One region of the Planococcus sp. MB-3u-03 genome, then DNA from elsewhere that is predicted to be linked to it. Evidence: riboswitches for the same ligand, from Rfam matches in the RefSeq annotation. Region 1 holds a riboswitch; the other holds the start of a gene.

Region 1 (7,984 bases):
GCGGCATTGAAGAAAGCACGATCGAACAGATGAAATTCTCAGGCGTCAATCTCGACGAATGGCTGAAAGGCTTCGATAACGTAACGGACAGCGTGCGCCACAGCGTCGACATGGTCCGCCATCACCCATTAATGGATAAAACCGTTCCTGTTCACGGCCTCGTCATCGACCCGAAAACCGGAAAACTCGACGTCGTCATCGATGGCAATAAAGACGAAAACCGCTGAGAAATCTCAGCGGTTTTTTTTCGGCTTGTCGAAAAAAGGTCAGAAGTCGTATTTTCCGAAGCTTATCGCTCGCTTTCCGTGGGCTCGCGCCCAAGCCTCCTCAGCCGCTTCAAAACCCTTGTGCTCTCACATCTGCGTGGCAGATGCGTCGCAAATGAATGTGCTCAGCGTTGCTTCGCTCATTCATTCCTTGCGGGGTCTCGGTCGTCTCGCTGATCCACTGGAAAGATAAGGTCGACCTACGGGAGACATTATCTTTGCGAAAGTAATGCGCAGCATTATTGAGCAGAAGGGGTTACGAGCGAACGCTTCTCCAAATACTTAAATAGGTCATTGATTTTGAATGTTGAAAAGCTGTTTCTACTTTTAATTCATAACGGATTAATAGAGTTCTTCAATATTCAAAGAAAACCGCTGAGAAATCTCAGCGGTTTTCTTTTGAAATAAATATAATCAAGCGGGATTCCGGCTTTGCCGAATTGGCGCAATAAGGAAGTGATTTGCCCCGGTGGTAGCTCGCGTGGTTGACGACGGTGAAAAGCATTTCTTCGCGGCTGTGGCGGAACTCGTCGCCTTTCATATTGCGGTAATCCAGCTCTTCTTGCCAGCTTTCTTCTGTCAACGAGGCGAAATACAATTCCATCTCTGCGTGAAGCAAGAGCATTGCCTTTTGCCTTCTCTACGGTGTCTACGTCGAAATGTTCAAATTCTGGGCTCTTGACCCCATTCATCCGTTTGAACCACATCTTTTCGACGCCAATGACATGGGCAACCGTTTCCCGGATCGATGGAAATGAATTCTGACCCGCTTTCGTGTAATACTCTTCGCCTGAGTCTTCCACCAATTGCAGCACCTTCTGGCTCGCCCATTGATGATAAGCAAATAATTTCTGGGGATCCATATAGCATCCTCTCCCTTCATTATCTTTCAAACCATCTCCGCATATCCTTCCACCATCTCAGATAGGCGGCCTTGCCCTTTCAAAAATCCTGTTCGAGCAATGCGTAATAATAATGGTCTTTCCATTCCCCATTGATGAACAGGAATTGCTTGAGCAAGCCTTCTTTTTCAAACCCCGCTTTTTCGAGTACGCGCAGCGAGCCGATATTATCCGGAGCGACATACGCTTCCACGCGATGGAGCCGCAATTGCTCAAATCCGAAAGCCGTGATCAAGCGGACCGCTTCGCTGGCAATCCCTCGGCCGATGAACTCTTCGTCCATCGAGTAGCCGACCAGGGCGCTGAGGAACGGCAGGCGCTTGATGCTGTAAATGGATATATGGCCGATCAGCTGATTGGTGTCGTGTGAGAAAACCCCAAAACTATATTCCCGATTTTCCCGCGCTTGGTAGATCGACTCGCGAATTTTCTCGCGCTGTACGGCAATCGTGAAATAACTATCGCGATGCCTCGGCTCATAAATCGCCCAATAATCACGGTTTTTCACCAGGATCCGCACCATGTCTTCAGCGTCTTCTACGGTAAGTGTGCGCAGATAACAGGTTTTCCCTTCAAAAAGCAGATTCATCTTATCCCTCTTCTGCAGTCAATTTGATGAATTCCTCGACATCTTTTGTACATAAGGCAATGCCTTTTTCCCAGAATCCTTTTTCGGTAATGTCTTCCCCGAGATGCTTCATGGCCAATTGTTCTGTACTCATGATCGCTGTGTCACGGAGCAAGGCCATATATTTCTCTTCGAACCCTTCTCCTTCTTCTAGCGCTTTCGCGTAAACGCTGAGCGAGAAGAGATAGCCGAATGTGTATGGGAAATTGTAGAACGGCACATCGGTGATATAGAAATGCAATTTGGATGCCCAGAAATGCGGATGCCCTTCCGATAAACTGCCGGCAAACGCTTCCTCTTGGGCCTGTTCCATCAATTCGTTCAAGCGGTTCGCCGGGACCACGCCGTTTTTACGCTCTTCATAAAATCTCGTCTCGAACAGGAAGCGGGCATGGATGTTCATGAAAAATGCCACGCTGCGCTGGATTTTGTCTTCCAGCAAAGAGATTTTCTCTTCTTTGCTCACAGCATTCTTGACCGCTGCATCCGCTACGATCATTTCTGCGAAGGTCGATGCCGTTTCGGCGACGTTCATCGCATAGCTGCGGTTCAAATCATGCATAGGCTTCAGTGCATGCGTATGGAAAGCGTGACCCAATTCATGGGCCAATGTCGCGACATTCGACATCGATCCGCTATAGGTCATAAAGATGCGCGATTCGCTGCTTTTCGGGAGCGATGTGCAAAAGCCGCCCGGCATCTTATGCGCACGGTCTTCCGCTTCCACCCAACCATTTTTCAGCGCGTGGCGGAGAATTTCTCCAATTCCGGGCCGAATTCCCGAAATGACGGATGATGAATTCCGATCCTTGCGCGTAGTCGAACGACTGGGAATTTTCCACGACCGGCGCGTCGACATCGTACCAGGCAAGCTGGTCTTTGCCGAGCAATTGCGCCTTGCGTGCCAAGTAATCCGCAAATGGCTGTTTATGTTCGCTGATGGCCTGCCACATGACGTCCAAGGTTTCCTGTTTCATGCGGTTCATCTGCAACGGCTCTTCTAGCACATTATCGACGCCGCGCTTTTATACATCTGCAGCCGGAATCCCGCGAGCGAGTTCAAGGTTTTGGCAAACAGCTCTTCTTTTCGCCCCATGCCGCTTCAAGCTTGTCGTAGGCTTCTTTCCGTACGGTTGCATCTTGGTGGGAGCTCAAATTATTCGCCTGCCCCACCGACAAGGTCTTGTCTTCACCGTCAACATCCACTTGGACCGAGATCGAGGCGATCAGCAAATCGTATAATTCGCTCCACGCGTGATAGCCATCGATGCCGAGCGATGTAATGAGCCCTTCCTCTTGTTCAGACAATAGCCGTGTCGCTTCTTGGCGCCATTCGTCCAAGATGAAGGCAAATTCCTTCAAGTCTTCAGTCGAAAGCAGCTCTGACCAGACATTCGGATCCGTCTCCATGAGCGCCTGCTTGAATTTCAAGAAAGCACTTTGGAAACGGGATCGCATCAATGCATGTTCACTTTGCAGTAATGCCGCTTTTTGTCTTCGGTGTTTTGCGCCATCAAGCAGCCGATAAACGCTCCGGCTTGGCGAAGGTCCACCGATACATCACTGGTCTTTTCCAATAACGCCGCCACCTGCTGCGCGTCTGCTGTTCGTTTCGAACACCGAATGTTGCAGCGGCTTGTTCGAAATCGGCCAGCTTATCTGCTGTTGCGTCCAGATGCGTTCTCAATTCAGCTGAATCGCTTCCCCTGAAAACAAACTATCAAGCTCCCATACTTCCGGATATGTATTCGTCATCTTTTTCCCCTGCGGTCACGAATTTTCAAAATACATTAATAAGTATAACATCTCCTTCACCGAACGGGAACGGCGACCGCCTTGTACTTTTCACGATATCGCCATTTTCAAAACTTCCTGCACTTTCTTGTTGGTCGTGCGGGCTGGCGAGTTTATACTGATATTTGAGGAGGGATTTCATATGATTCGCGTACTGCTGATGACGCTGGCATTTATCGCTGTCGTCACCATGAATGCCTTGGCGAATATACTGCCGATCAACGGTCAGACTACCGGTGAAATCTCCGACCGTGTGCCGGTCCTCTTTACGCCGGCCGGTTATGCATTTTCCATCTGGTCCGTTATATATTTTATTGGCTATCTGGATCATCGGCTTTTGGCTGCGCTTGAAAAAGGAGTGCACCCTTCAGCAAAAGTCTCATTGTATTTCATCTTGAGCGCTGTTTTCAACATCGCCTGGCTGCTTTGCTGGCATTATGAGTTCTTTATTTGGTCGATCACTGCAATGATTACCTATTTATTGTCGCTGATCGCTTTGTACTTGGAATACGGAAACGACGAACGGGGCTTTACGGAACGTTTGCCGGTCTCTGTCAATCTGGGCTGGATCAGTGTCGCGACCATCGCTAATATTAGCTATGTTTTGACTTTCTACAGCTGGAGCGGCTGGGGGTTGAGCGATCAATTATGGACGGTCATCATGCTGACCGTAGCGACCGCATTGGCGCTTCACATACGCTTCCACCATTCGGACATCCCGCTGACTTTGGTATTCATCTGGGCGTTCGTCGCGATCGCCGTCCGCCACGGCATGGACGAGATGCTGGTCAGCACGGCAGCTTTATTCCTGAGCGGCGTTTTATTGACTGGCATCTTGTTGATCAAGAAAAAGCCGGCAAAACCAATTATGACGCCATAAAAAAACAACCATCGGCTGATGGTTGTTTTTTTATATTCGATGATTTTATTTTTCGAGTTTCGTCAGCAAAATCGGTTCGCCTTTTGTGACGAGTACGGTATGTTCGATTTGTGCGACGAGCGATTGGTCCGGCGTGATAAAGGTCCAGCCATCGCCTGATTCGATGATATGCTCGGCCTTTTGGGAAATAAACGGCTCGACTGCAAGCACCATGCCTTCTTTCAAGATTGTCGTTTCCCACGCATCGTAATAATTGAGGATATATTGCGGCGCCTCGTGAAGCGATTTTCCGACGCCATGCCCTGTCAGGTTCTTGATGACGAACAAGCCTTGGTCTTTCGCTTCGCGTTCGACTGCCTTACCGATCTGGTTCAGCTTGGCACCCGCTTTCACTTTCATCATGGCGCGTTCGAATGCGGATTCCGCCGCTTGGCAAAGCTTTTCTTTCGCTTCGTGCCCTTCTCCGACCACGAATGAAATTCCAGTGTCCGCAAAATAATCACCGTATGATCCGGACACGTCGATATTAACGATGTCTCCGTCATTTATGACGCGCTTTCCTGGAATCCCGTGCGCCACTTCTTCGTTGACGCTGATGCATGTATAACCGGGGAAATCGTATTCTGATTTCGGAGCAGAGACCCCGCCCCATTCTTTGAACAGGCGGCCGCCCAATTCATCGAGTTCTTTCGTCGTGATGCCGGGCTTCACGGCCGCTTTCATCGTTTCGCGGATTTCTGCCACCATCTGTCCGGCTTTTTTCAAACCTTCAATATCTTTTTCATTAGTCGCTATCATACTGACCCTTCTTTCAAACTATTCTATTTGAGCATTATAACATAGAATAAGCCGCTCTCGCCTCTCATACCTTTCGGGAAATTCCCATAAATAACCAATGAAGAGCGTTCATTATTTTCTTTATCCATCAAAAAAACCGCCTATCACTAGGCGGTTTTAATCATGAATCGGGCTGCGTCAAACGCGGCGCTGTAATGAACAGCAACGAGCAAACGATGGCCGCGACAATTGCGACCGGAATCATATAGGTGGCGTTGTAGACGGCTGAATAGATGAAGACATTGCCATCAGCAAACATGCCGAAGAACAGGATCCCCGTAATGACGTGGATCACATAACGGAGAAATGAACCAATCAAGACACCGAGTGCGACCATGACAATGATTTTCCCGGTCTTTTTCGCCTCCACGGCTTCCAAGTAGCGGCCCCGCATCATTCCGGCCAAACCGACGACGCCATATGCCAGCAAATAATCCAAAATGACTTGCATGACGACAAAGCCGAACGACAGCGGCGCAACCGAGATGAAACCAGTGACAATCTGCAGCAAGCCGACCAGAAGACCCGTGACGACACCGGCTGCGACGCCCCTCCGGAATGCCATCAGCACGATCGGAATCATGACCAAGCTGACCGATCCCCCTTGCGGCATGCGAAAGGCGATAAAATCCAATACAAAGCCGAGAGCTGCAAAAATCGCAATTTCGACCATTAACAATACACGTTTATTTCTCATTCAAACTGCCTCCTTTTGGATTTGCACATCACCAGAAGGGCCGTTTTTAAAAACCATATAAAAAACGGCGCCAGGACAGATCCTGGCGCCGCTTGGGCCGGTTTTCCATCCACATCCCTGCGCAAGCATTAACTTGCAGGTTCGAAGGGTAAGAACTTAATCGTTCACTCTCAGCCAAAGCTCCCCTTGTGGTGCATACAATTATTCCGCTATTATGTGTATTGTACACAACGTAAGTTTGGCTTGCAAGGCCGTTTCAGCCAAACGGATTAGGGTAGTTAGAAAATAGCAAACTTTGTGGAAGGTGGTGGAGGCAGTTTAAAAACTGCCGGATCAATGATTGATTTATTGAAGGATTTGATCAAAATCGAAAGCGATACGAAAGAAGGGGCGAATGAAGCGCTGATGTTCTGCTCTGCCTGGCTCAAGGCGAAAGGCGAAGAAGTCGAAGTACACGATAATGACGGCTACCTCATGCTGACAGCAGCTAAAGGGCAAGGTGCCGAAAAGATCATCTGGAACGGCCATGTCGACGTCGTGCCGGGACATAAAGAGCAATTCTCCCCAATCGAAGAAGGCGACAAACTGTATGGCCGCGGGTCGGCCGACATGAAAGCCGGGGTCGCGGCGATGATGCAGGCATTTGTTGACCTCGATGCTTCCGCCTTGCCGCGCGAAGTGCACCTGCATATCGTCACAGACGAAGAAATTGGCGGGCGCAATACATCGAAATGGCTGGTCGATCAAGGTCATTACGGCGATTTCGTCATTTGCGGCGAGCCGACCCATTTGAAGATCGGCTTACAATCAAAAGGCATACTAAGAATGGATTTGACATTCAAAGGCAAACCGGCACACGGTTCGCGCCCATGGGAAGGCATCAACGCCATCGAATCGGCGATGAAATTCCATGCCGGCATGAAAGATTTGCCGTTCCGTAAAGAATCGACGGAATACTATGAGCAGCCTTCCGTCAACTTGCCGATCATCAATGCCGGCGACCGTTATAATGTCGTACCGGAAATCTGCAAGATGTCCTACGATATCCGCTTCATGCCCGGGCAAGACAAAGACGAGATCGTCCGCCAGATGGAACAGCTGGCCGAAACACTCGATGTTGACATGGAATTCAAAGCGAGCGGTTCGACCCCTGCTTTGACGACGACGGACGACCATCCGTACATCCAGACCTTGATGAAGGCCGTCGAATCGACGCTTTCGGAACAGCCGGTATTGTTCGGCCAGCACGGTGCTGCCGACACCCGTTATTATGCCGAGAAAATCGGCGGACAAGGCGCCATCGAGTTCGGGCCGAGCGGAGACGACTGGCACGGCAACGCAGAATACGTCTCCATTTCAAGCGTCCATTCCTACAAGGATATTTTAATCGCGCACGCCATCGCCCCGACCGATGTTTAATAAAGGCTGAAACCGGGAAAACTCTACTAAACCTCAATACGAAAAATGAATGGAGCGATAAATATGGCTATTGGAAGACTTGTCAGATCTGCGATTAAATACGGACCGATTGCTTACCCGATCATCCGCAAAGTGATGAACAACCGCAAAAGAACAACGCAAACAATGAAAACGATGCACGCAACCGCAGCGATTCACGAAAAGCCGCTGAACGATAAAGGCCGGAGAAAATGATCCATTTTCTCCGGCCTTTTTATATGGTTCAAGCTTTTAAATGAGCGGCAATGCTTGGCGGATCGCTAGATAATCCAGATCCTCGCCGTCGGAAGGCTTGGCGGCAGCCTCGTCACCTGAAGCGTCTTCAGAAGCAGGCTCTTCTTCTGCTTCATTCGCTTCACTTGATGGCTGTTCCTGTTCCTCTTCCTGCATTTGCTGGATTTCTTCAAAAGTAACAGGCGCCGGTTCCGGCAGTTCTGCATCTTCCACTCTAAACCCTTCCCCGTAATACTCGAAGAATGCGTTCGCCATCTCCTGATAGCCATTCATATTCGGATGGACATC
Region 2 (7,984 bases), 650 kb from region 1:
CCGAGCCCTATCGACGATCCGATAAAAAGCCGAGGATCGACAAACGAATTGTCGCAATCAGATGCCCGCTGTAGTTTTGGCCAACTTTTACCGCTTCCAGCCCGATCTGATAAGGGTCGGCAATAGCCAGTCCGGCACTTCAAACAGTGGCACCAGCACTTGCCAGATGATCAATAAAAGGATGAGGACCAGAACCGGTCTCCATCCTTTTCGCACAATCATCACGGCCGGTATTTCTCCGTCAATTTATCCATCGACGCGCCGCTCGGCTGATACAGCACTTTGATTTGTGAGATGACGTTCGAACTGCCGCACTCGATCATCGCTTCGTTCATTTCTTCGACGATTGAAAACAACTGCGCCAGATCCCCTTCCATCGTCGTCTCCAATGGATTGACTTGGTACGGGACGCCTGACTTTTCAATGACGGCAATCGCTTTGTCCACATACGGAATAACGTCTTCCCCGTTTTTGGTTTTCGGGATGATTTGAATACTTAATAGTGCATTGCCCATCAGTTTTCCTCCTCCGGTAAAAATTCATTGGTGTATGCCTGCTCGACGTCCAGTTCCTCATCCAGCAACCCGTTGCCGAACATCCAAGCTGCATAATCCGCCCACACTTGCTCTTGTTGTTCGCCGAATTTCGCGGCATCGTCCTGATATTTCGGCGACAGCCATTTCTGGCTCGCATTCACCAGTTCCGGGTCCAAATCTGGTACCGCTTCGATCAAGATCTCAGCTGCTTGTTCCGGCTCATCGATGGCGAATTCATAGCCTTGCGACACTGCTTTGGTGAATGCACGAACGGTTTCCGGATTTTCTGCAATCAAGTTTTCATTGGTCATCAGAATCGGGGTGTAATAATCCAGTTTGTCCGAGTAGTCCGTCAAATACTGCATGTTCAATTCATCGCCGCGCAGTTCGGCTTCAATTCCCGTCCAGCCGTAATAGATCCACGCAAAATCAATGTCGCGTTCGACCGCTGTGAAAAAGTCGCTATTGCCGATATTGACGATGTCGACTTTTCCCACATCGGCATCGTCTTGTTCCATGATGGACCCAAGCACTGCTTTTTCGACCGGCGCGCCCCATCCGCCGTAAGTTTTCCCTTCATAATCACTCGGCGATTCGATGCCTTTGTCTTTAGGTGATGCAAATCCGGACGTGTTGTGCTGGATGAGCGCCGCGATCGAGACGATCGGGATTCCCTGGACTCTCGCTTCCGTCAAGCTTTCCTGTGCCCCGATGCCGAATTCCGCCTGGTTGGAGGCGACCAATTGATTGGCGCCCGCTTCACCCGGCAAGATGATTTCGACATCGAGCCCTTGCTCTTCAAAATAGCCCTTTTCCTGCGCCACATACAATCCGGTGTGGTTGGTATTTGGCGTCCAATCCAACACCATCGTCACTTCTTGTAATCCCTGTTGTTCATTCGCCACATCGCTGCCCGGATTTTCCGCTTCGTCTGTACATGCCGCCAGCAGCAATACCGGCGCAATGGCAATCGTCCATTTTTTCATCTTGTTTCCCCCTCTGAATGAATTCATAAAAGATGATTTCAGGAGCTGATTCAGGGGACATATCCAATTGCGGATACAAAAAAGCGCCCAAGGTTATAGAAACCTTGGGCGCATATCATCGCAGAATAGACCGATTTGAATATGTTCCCTCCGCTGGTATTAGCCAGTTCAGGTTCCAAGGGTCAATATCTCACGGATATTCTCTCAATCGGCAACACCGATTCCCCACATGTGTTTTATGAAATTAGCATTTGTCTTTCAAGGTCTATCTTGTCACAGTTCACCGAGATGTTCAAGCACTGTCTGGCATCTCATTTGAACAAACAAGTTTTTCTTACATTGGGACAGCTTCACCGCTATAGACTTTGAGTTCCATCGGCGCGCTCATGAATCCGGCTGCTTTTTTCGAAAATGCCGTGAAATGCTCGCTCGCGTTATGGGCTTCGATTGCTTGCGCATCTTTCCATACTTCGACCATCGTGTAATGGCCGTCCTGCTCGACCGATTTCATCAAATCGTATTGTACATTGCCTGGTTCTTGACGCGATGCTTCAATAAGAGTTTTGCCTTCATCTAAAAACGCTTGTTCTTGGTCAGGTTTTACTTGCAAATGTGCGTGGATAATCATCATATGTTTTCGCCATCCTTTAATTTATATTTTTTTAATAATCAACGATATTGTCTTGCATACGTTGTAGCATATCGCTTAGCGCATCCACTTCCTCAGACGTGAAATCGTGGAGCATTTGCTTAACGAAGCCCATATTTTCTTTCCGGTATTCGATGATGCGCTCGCGGCCTTCATCGGTCAGGCTGACAAAAATCACGCGGTTGTCCTCTGGATTTCTGCGCTTCGTGACCATTCCGCTCGCTTCTAGCTGTTTCAAATGACGCGTAATCGCGGCGCCGTCGATATTGACCAATTTTTGAAGCGTCGATTGATTGATTTCATCCACCTTATACAGTTGGGACAATAATTCATAGCGTGACGCACTGATACCTGTGCAGCGCTCGAACTTTGGGCTGATCTGATTGGTCAGGCCCTTAAACTGGTGCAGCATTTGTTCCTGCTTTGAAAATGAACACGGCATAGAAAGACCTCCTAAATAATCGATGAAGTCAATTGATAGCTGTGCCCACTATTCATTGACCAGTCAAATATAATACATAAATACCGAATACTCAAGATTGGCTGGCTTAGCTCCAGGTCGTGGTCGTCTCGACCGGCAAGCGGTACGACTGGAAGCCTTCGTTGGCGGCTTTACCAATCGTGAGAAGCATGACTGGCACATACCGCTCTTTGTCCAGGCCGAACGTTTCAGCGATTTTTTCCTTGTCGTAGCCACCGATTGGGTTGGTGTCGTAGCCGAATGCACGGGCAACGAGCATCAATTGCATAGATACAAGCCCTGAGTCCAATAGCACGATGTCTTTCATCTGCTCTTTGGACATGCCTTCATACAAAGGTTTGAAGTAGCCGACTTGGAATTCTTTCACTTCTTCCGGCATATAACCGAGTTCTACAGCTTTTCCATAAATCTCTTCTGCGTACTCAATGTTGTTGAGGTCGCCGAACACGGCAATGACAGCTGATGCACTCATCACTTTTTCCAAGTTGAAAGATGCCAGCGGCGCAAGCTTTTCTTTTCCTTCTGCGCTGTCGATAACAACAAAACGCCAAGGCTGCATATTGATGGAAGATGGCGCCGTGGAAGCCTGTTTCAGGATTTCGGTCATTTCCTCGCGGCTGATTTTCACGTCCGGATCGTATTGTTTAATGGAACGGCGCCCATTGACGATTTCATTGAAATCATTGGTTTTTGTTTTGCAGTGTTCATGGTAAATTGCTCCTTTTCTATCCTAATTGTTTTGAGAAATATTAATTGACCCCTCATTAATTGATGCCTCACATAATATAAACCCGTTAAAGAAAAATGCAACCAGAAAGTTTTACAGGATTTTTATCCATAAAAAGAAAGGCTTCTGCAGCCTTTCTTGCTTTTGCTTTTGATAATCGCTTCGATAATTGCCATGATGATTTCGTCTGAAAACGCCCCGTTGTAATGGAGCACTACCCGCAAGACCCTTCTCTTTAAGCCGTTCTTTTCATAAGCGCGTATGCCCCGCTCATTATGGCTGAACACTTCCAATTGCAGGCGGTTGAGCTTCAGCACATCAAATACAAATTTCAGCTCCAGTTCGATCGCTTCTGTGCCATAGCCTTTGCCCGTCAGTGCCATCGCATTCATGGTGATCCTAAACCCTGCACTCTGGTTGCCCTGGTCAATATCCAATACTGACAATTCACCAATCAATTGATCCGTTGCGTACAAACAGATCGTAAAATCGTAGCGCGTGTCGTCCTGTTGGATCTGTTCGATATGGTCTTGGATTTGCTCAAGCGAAAACCTGGCTTTTGTTCCGGTCATGTATCGAATTTCCTCGTCTTCGGTGTGATCCAAGAACAGCTGTGCATCTTCTGCCTTAACTGGCCTCAAGTATATCCGTTCATTGATTAGCTTCATGATTCTATCTCCAATCAAAATATTAAGTTGAAGCATCTGGGTGAAGACATCACCCAAAAGAATTCTGGGAAAAAGGCATGGCACTATGTGTAAAAGACGCTGAGGAATTTATTCGGCTTAGCGAATTGGCATCAGCAGATTAATAAAGGGAGTCAAAATATATCAAGATTTTAATGAGCATCCCTTTAAATATAGAAAAGCATCATATAAAATAGGATTGGCAAAAACTAATGATTAATCCGTAAATGACTGTCTTTTGATGAAAGATAGAACGCACCCTATCCCCATACCAAGATGGGCAAAAGCCATTGGGATTTGGAAAAGCATTATCTGTATAATTTTCCCAAGCCCGCCGGATGCAAAAAGTAGAAATCAGAATAGTGACAGCTCCAGTGAGCAATAAATGAATTACCCGATAAATTTGAAAACCATTGTCTCCTCCTAGCCTATTTCTTACAAAAGCGTGAATTTCAAATCCTGAACTTATTTTTAGGTATCTCTTTTTTAAAAATGGGATTAAAACCGGTGAGCTAACATCAACAGAATACCAGAAATAACCATAAAAGGTTATCAATCTATTGTGTTTAACAAAATATAAACAGGGAGGCAGCCATATTATTGGTTGCCTCCTGTTTTATACAATCAATCTAAAAGACAATTTGATAACTCAATTGCGTTCAATTTGGAACATTGACGAATTTTTAGTAATAATCAGGAAGTTTCAAATAATTCTTCCCCAATAATTACAGCGTAGTTTATTTTTGGAGATTTAAGTATGGAATAGTAAAAGTGATCGAAGAAAGCAAAAGAAAATAAACGCCGATGAACATAGGGATATATGTATAGGCATCAATCAAATTGCTCGATGTTTCCCAAGATTCAGCTCCATAAGGTCTTGATGTTACAATAGCAAAGAGTCTCCGTTGAAAGCAACGATTAAAGAGATAAGTGCGATGAAAAGAAGACGATCGATAGAGCGAATGACTTCAACAAGCGAATAATCATAAGTGGTTCTCCTTTAATAGTTTTGATCAATCCTTCGGTTAAACCAAGATAAAAGACATCATAGAGTGAAGGTACTTTCTTACTTTTGAACTCTATTCAGTAATGGCTGTAAATATTATACCTTCCATGCTAATTTGAGTTTCCTTTTTCATTTCACCTATTTCAGCCCATCCGATATATACTATGCCGCTTATAAATGCAATAATACTCAAGGCATGTAAAGAAGTTCCTGTGTAAGACAAAATATATCGAATAACTCTTCGTCCCACGTGGTAGTGGCGCTTCCAAATATGGCTGCGCTTATATTTTTTGCAGAGTACAACATCGCAGCAATCAAGATAAAATCGTTCCAGTCCCTCTTCGATTCAATCTAATTACCCCTTATCTACTAAAATTTAGTATATATGCGTGTCTATTATATGTATATAAAAATCTTGTCGATTAAATAGATTTAGTAATAAAATAATTTATAGTAAAGAAGTTTGATACATAATTATCAGAACTATGGATATAGGCGTCATCAAATTCACCACTCAAACCTACGAACATCTCCAGGAAGAACTTTTCTAGAAACGCTATTTGTTCTGCGTTTAACTTGTAACCAATCAATTCCACTCCACAATGTTCAGACGAAAATAGCGGTTCGCCTTGCTTTTCTAAAAATAAGGAGAACCACTTCAGCCTGCCTTTAGTATCAAGAGAACGCGTAAGAATAAATTCTTTCGCTTTTTCATTTAATTGTCCACTTGCAATAAGCAACTGGCCATCGTTATCATGTTCTACATTCGGCAACGAATTTATAATATCTTCGAATTTTGCGCTTTCTTCTTTCCAACAATGGATTTCAAATGAATCTGCATACTCAAAGAAATACTCGATCATCGGTATCCAAAACGAATAGTCTTCTGCGTAAGAAAATGTTTCAGGCGTATCCGCCATGCTTGTAAGTTCATAATGCATATTGTCTTTCATCTTCAGCCTCCGAAATTTTAGTCATTCGACTAGATTCTCTTTCTTCACTAAAAAACCCTATCGTCTTATTAAATATAGTTTCAACTGCGCAACACTTCTGAAGATTAAAAGGTTATTCATTATTTGGAGTCGAAGCAGTACAATATAAAAAACCATCACATATTAATCATGATATTTTTTTAATTTCATGAAATTCTGCCATTCACCAGATCATTCCATCTGACAGGAGGCTTGGGTCATGCTGTTGATACCGTTCTTGATCGGCATAGTATTTATCTTGATCCATTTCTTCGCGAGCGTCCTGGTGCCTCGAGATAAACTGAAGCAAGTGAAATGGTTCTCGTTTTCAGGCAGGCTAGCTGTTTCGTATATTTTTATCTACCTGCTCCCCACACTTCATAAGCAGCAAGCGGCGATCGAAGAACCGTACCGGCAGCTAACGATGGAGTCGGAAATCTATTTCATCGGCCTTCTCGGTGTCGTCTTATTTGTCGGCATTCAAATCGTCATTCAGCAAAATTATATTTCCCACACCTCTACTTTCTGGTCTGTCATCGTGTTTTATGCTTTCTATAACGCGCTCGTATCCTACTCTGTCCTGTCATTTGAAGTGTCAGCCATTCAAGCTTTGTTCTACTGCGTCGCGATCGGTCCGCATTTCATGGCGGTCGCCCATGATATGTGGCGGAAGTTTCCTGTGGAGTACAATAAATACGGTCGTTATATACTGGCTGTCGGCATTGTCGCCGGCTGGATTGTCGCTTTGACGACTGAACTGACGCCGCTGTTCAAATCGATCGTCTTCTCGCTCGTTTCCGGCGCCATGATCTTCACCGTATTCAAGCACGAATTGCCGAGCGAAAAGGACACGCATTTCCCGACTTTCCTTATTTCCGTCATCCTATACTCTGCGATTACGATTACACTGAAATTTGTGTTCGAATGGTAGATATCAAAATAAGCCCGGCACAGTTATGAACTGAGCCGGGCTTGTTTATTTTCGCTTCTCTTTTTCATAAACCGGTTCCATCATTTCAAAACAGATTGATTGCTCTATAAGGAATGATGTCTGTAAAGAACAAAATAAACGAGAACACCGTAATACCTATTCCTAACCAAAAATACTTTTTCCAACATTGTATGACGACGCCGAGCAAGAACACTGCAGCGGGGATTAGCCAGAGTGGAAAGATAACTTCAGGTGATTCCGGTCCATATTCGGAGATGAAGCCAGCTGCAAACCAATAAGATATGGGAAGTATAAAAAGTCCAGCTATAGGAAGGTATACAATACGCAGAAGTATGATGGTTAATTTTATAAAGAAACCTCCTCTTCATAAAACTGAATACGAAGCATAAATAACCTTATTAATGAAATGTTTTCGTATTAAAGCAATCGATAACCCCTTGGTAATTTGGGTAATTATACCATAAAAGACAATGAGAGTTGCTGATGGTTTCAAGCCCCTTCTCCTACAGCCATTACACTTTCAATCTATTCAAACAGCAAAAAAACAGGCATTCATGAGAATACATGAATGCCTGCTTATTTAATATTTTCATACCGCTCAAATTAATGACGCTGATATGAGAGTGGATGCTTTTAGAGAATAATAAATTATTCTGCTGCAGTAATCTGGTAAATCAGACCGCCATCAGTGCTTGCGATAAGCGCGCCATCTTCAGTTACAAGAATATCACGGAAACGTTGGACTTCATCAGTTAATAGACGTTCTTCTCCAACGATGATGTCATCTTCAATAACGACACGTACAATATAGTTCGGCGCTAAACCACCGATGAACAAATTGTTTTCCCATTCAGGAATTGCGTCATTATCATAGAATGACATACCACTTGGCGCACTTGTTGGATCCCAATAATATCTTGGTTCGACAAAGCCCTGCGCCTCATGCTCTGAAATACCATCATTGATTAATTCACCAGTGTACTCGATACC

What was found. A riboswitch is a leader RNA that binds a small molecule or an ion and turns the genes downstream of it on or off. The one in region 1 is predicted to bind thiamine pyrophosphate.
Region 2: linked by a shared signal. The riboswitch ahead of CW734_RS09630 (ABC transporter substrate-binding protein) and the one ahead of thiT (energy-coupled thiamine transporter ThiT) in region 1 are both predicted to bind thiamine pyrophosphate.

What each region holds. Positions count from the first base shown of each region.
Region 1 is NZ_CP025135.1:1,006,764-1,014,747, reverse strand. Features, by position in the region: gene CW734_RS06250 (beta-class carbonic anhydrase) at 1-227, shown strand, start outside; gene CW734_RS18715 (DinB family protein) at 652-891, opposite strand; partial or broken gene CW734_RS18710 (DinB family protein) at 932-1,129, opposite strand; gene CW734_RS06240 (GNAT family N-acetyltransferase) at 1,209-1,757, opposite strand; partial or broken gene CW734_RS19900 (M3 family oligoendopeptidase) at 1,759-3,551, opposite strand; gene CW734_RS06230 (hypothetical protein) at 3,733-4,470, shown strand; gene map (type I methionyl aminopeptidase) at 4,516-5,268, opposite strand; gene thiT (energy-coupled thiamine transporter ThiT) at 5,429-6,004, opposite strand; TPP riboswitch at 6,102-6,201, opposite strand; gene CW734_RS06215 (M20 family metallopeptidase) at 6,341-7,423, shown strand; gene CW734_RS18255 (hypothetical protein) at 7,487-7,657, shown strand; gene CW734_RS06210 (SGNH/GDSL hydrolase family protein) at 7,694-7,984, opposite strand, start outside.
Region 2 is NZ_CP025135.1:1,659,848-1,667,831, reverse strand. Features, by position in the region: partial or broken gene CW734_RS09640 (ABC transporter permease) at 1-222, opposite strand, end outside; gene CW734_RS09635 (thiamine-binding protein) at 222-515, opposite strand; gene CW734_RS09630 (ABC transporter substrate-binding protein) at 515-1,522, opposite strand; TPP riboswitch at 1,650-1,760, opposite strand; gene CW734_RS09625 (putative quinol monooxygenase) at 1,857-2,153, opposite strand; gene CW734_RS09620 (MarR family winged helix-turn-helix transcriptional regulator) at 2,185-2,613, opposite strand; gene CW734_RS09615 (nitroreductase family protein) at 2,720-3,367, opposite strand; gene CW734_RS09610 (GNAT family N-acetyltransferase) at 3,484-4,047, opposite strand; gene CW734_RS09600 (hypothetical protein) at 5,494-6,024, opposite strand; gene CW734_RS09595 (hypothetical protein) at 6,263-6,973, shown strand; gene CW734_RS09590 (PQQ-dependent sugar dehydrogenase) at 7,643-7,984, opposite strand, start outside.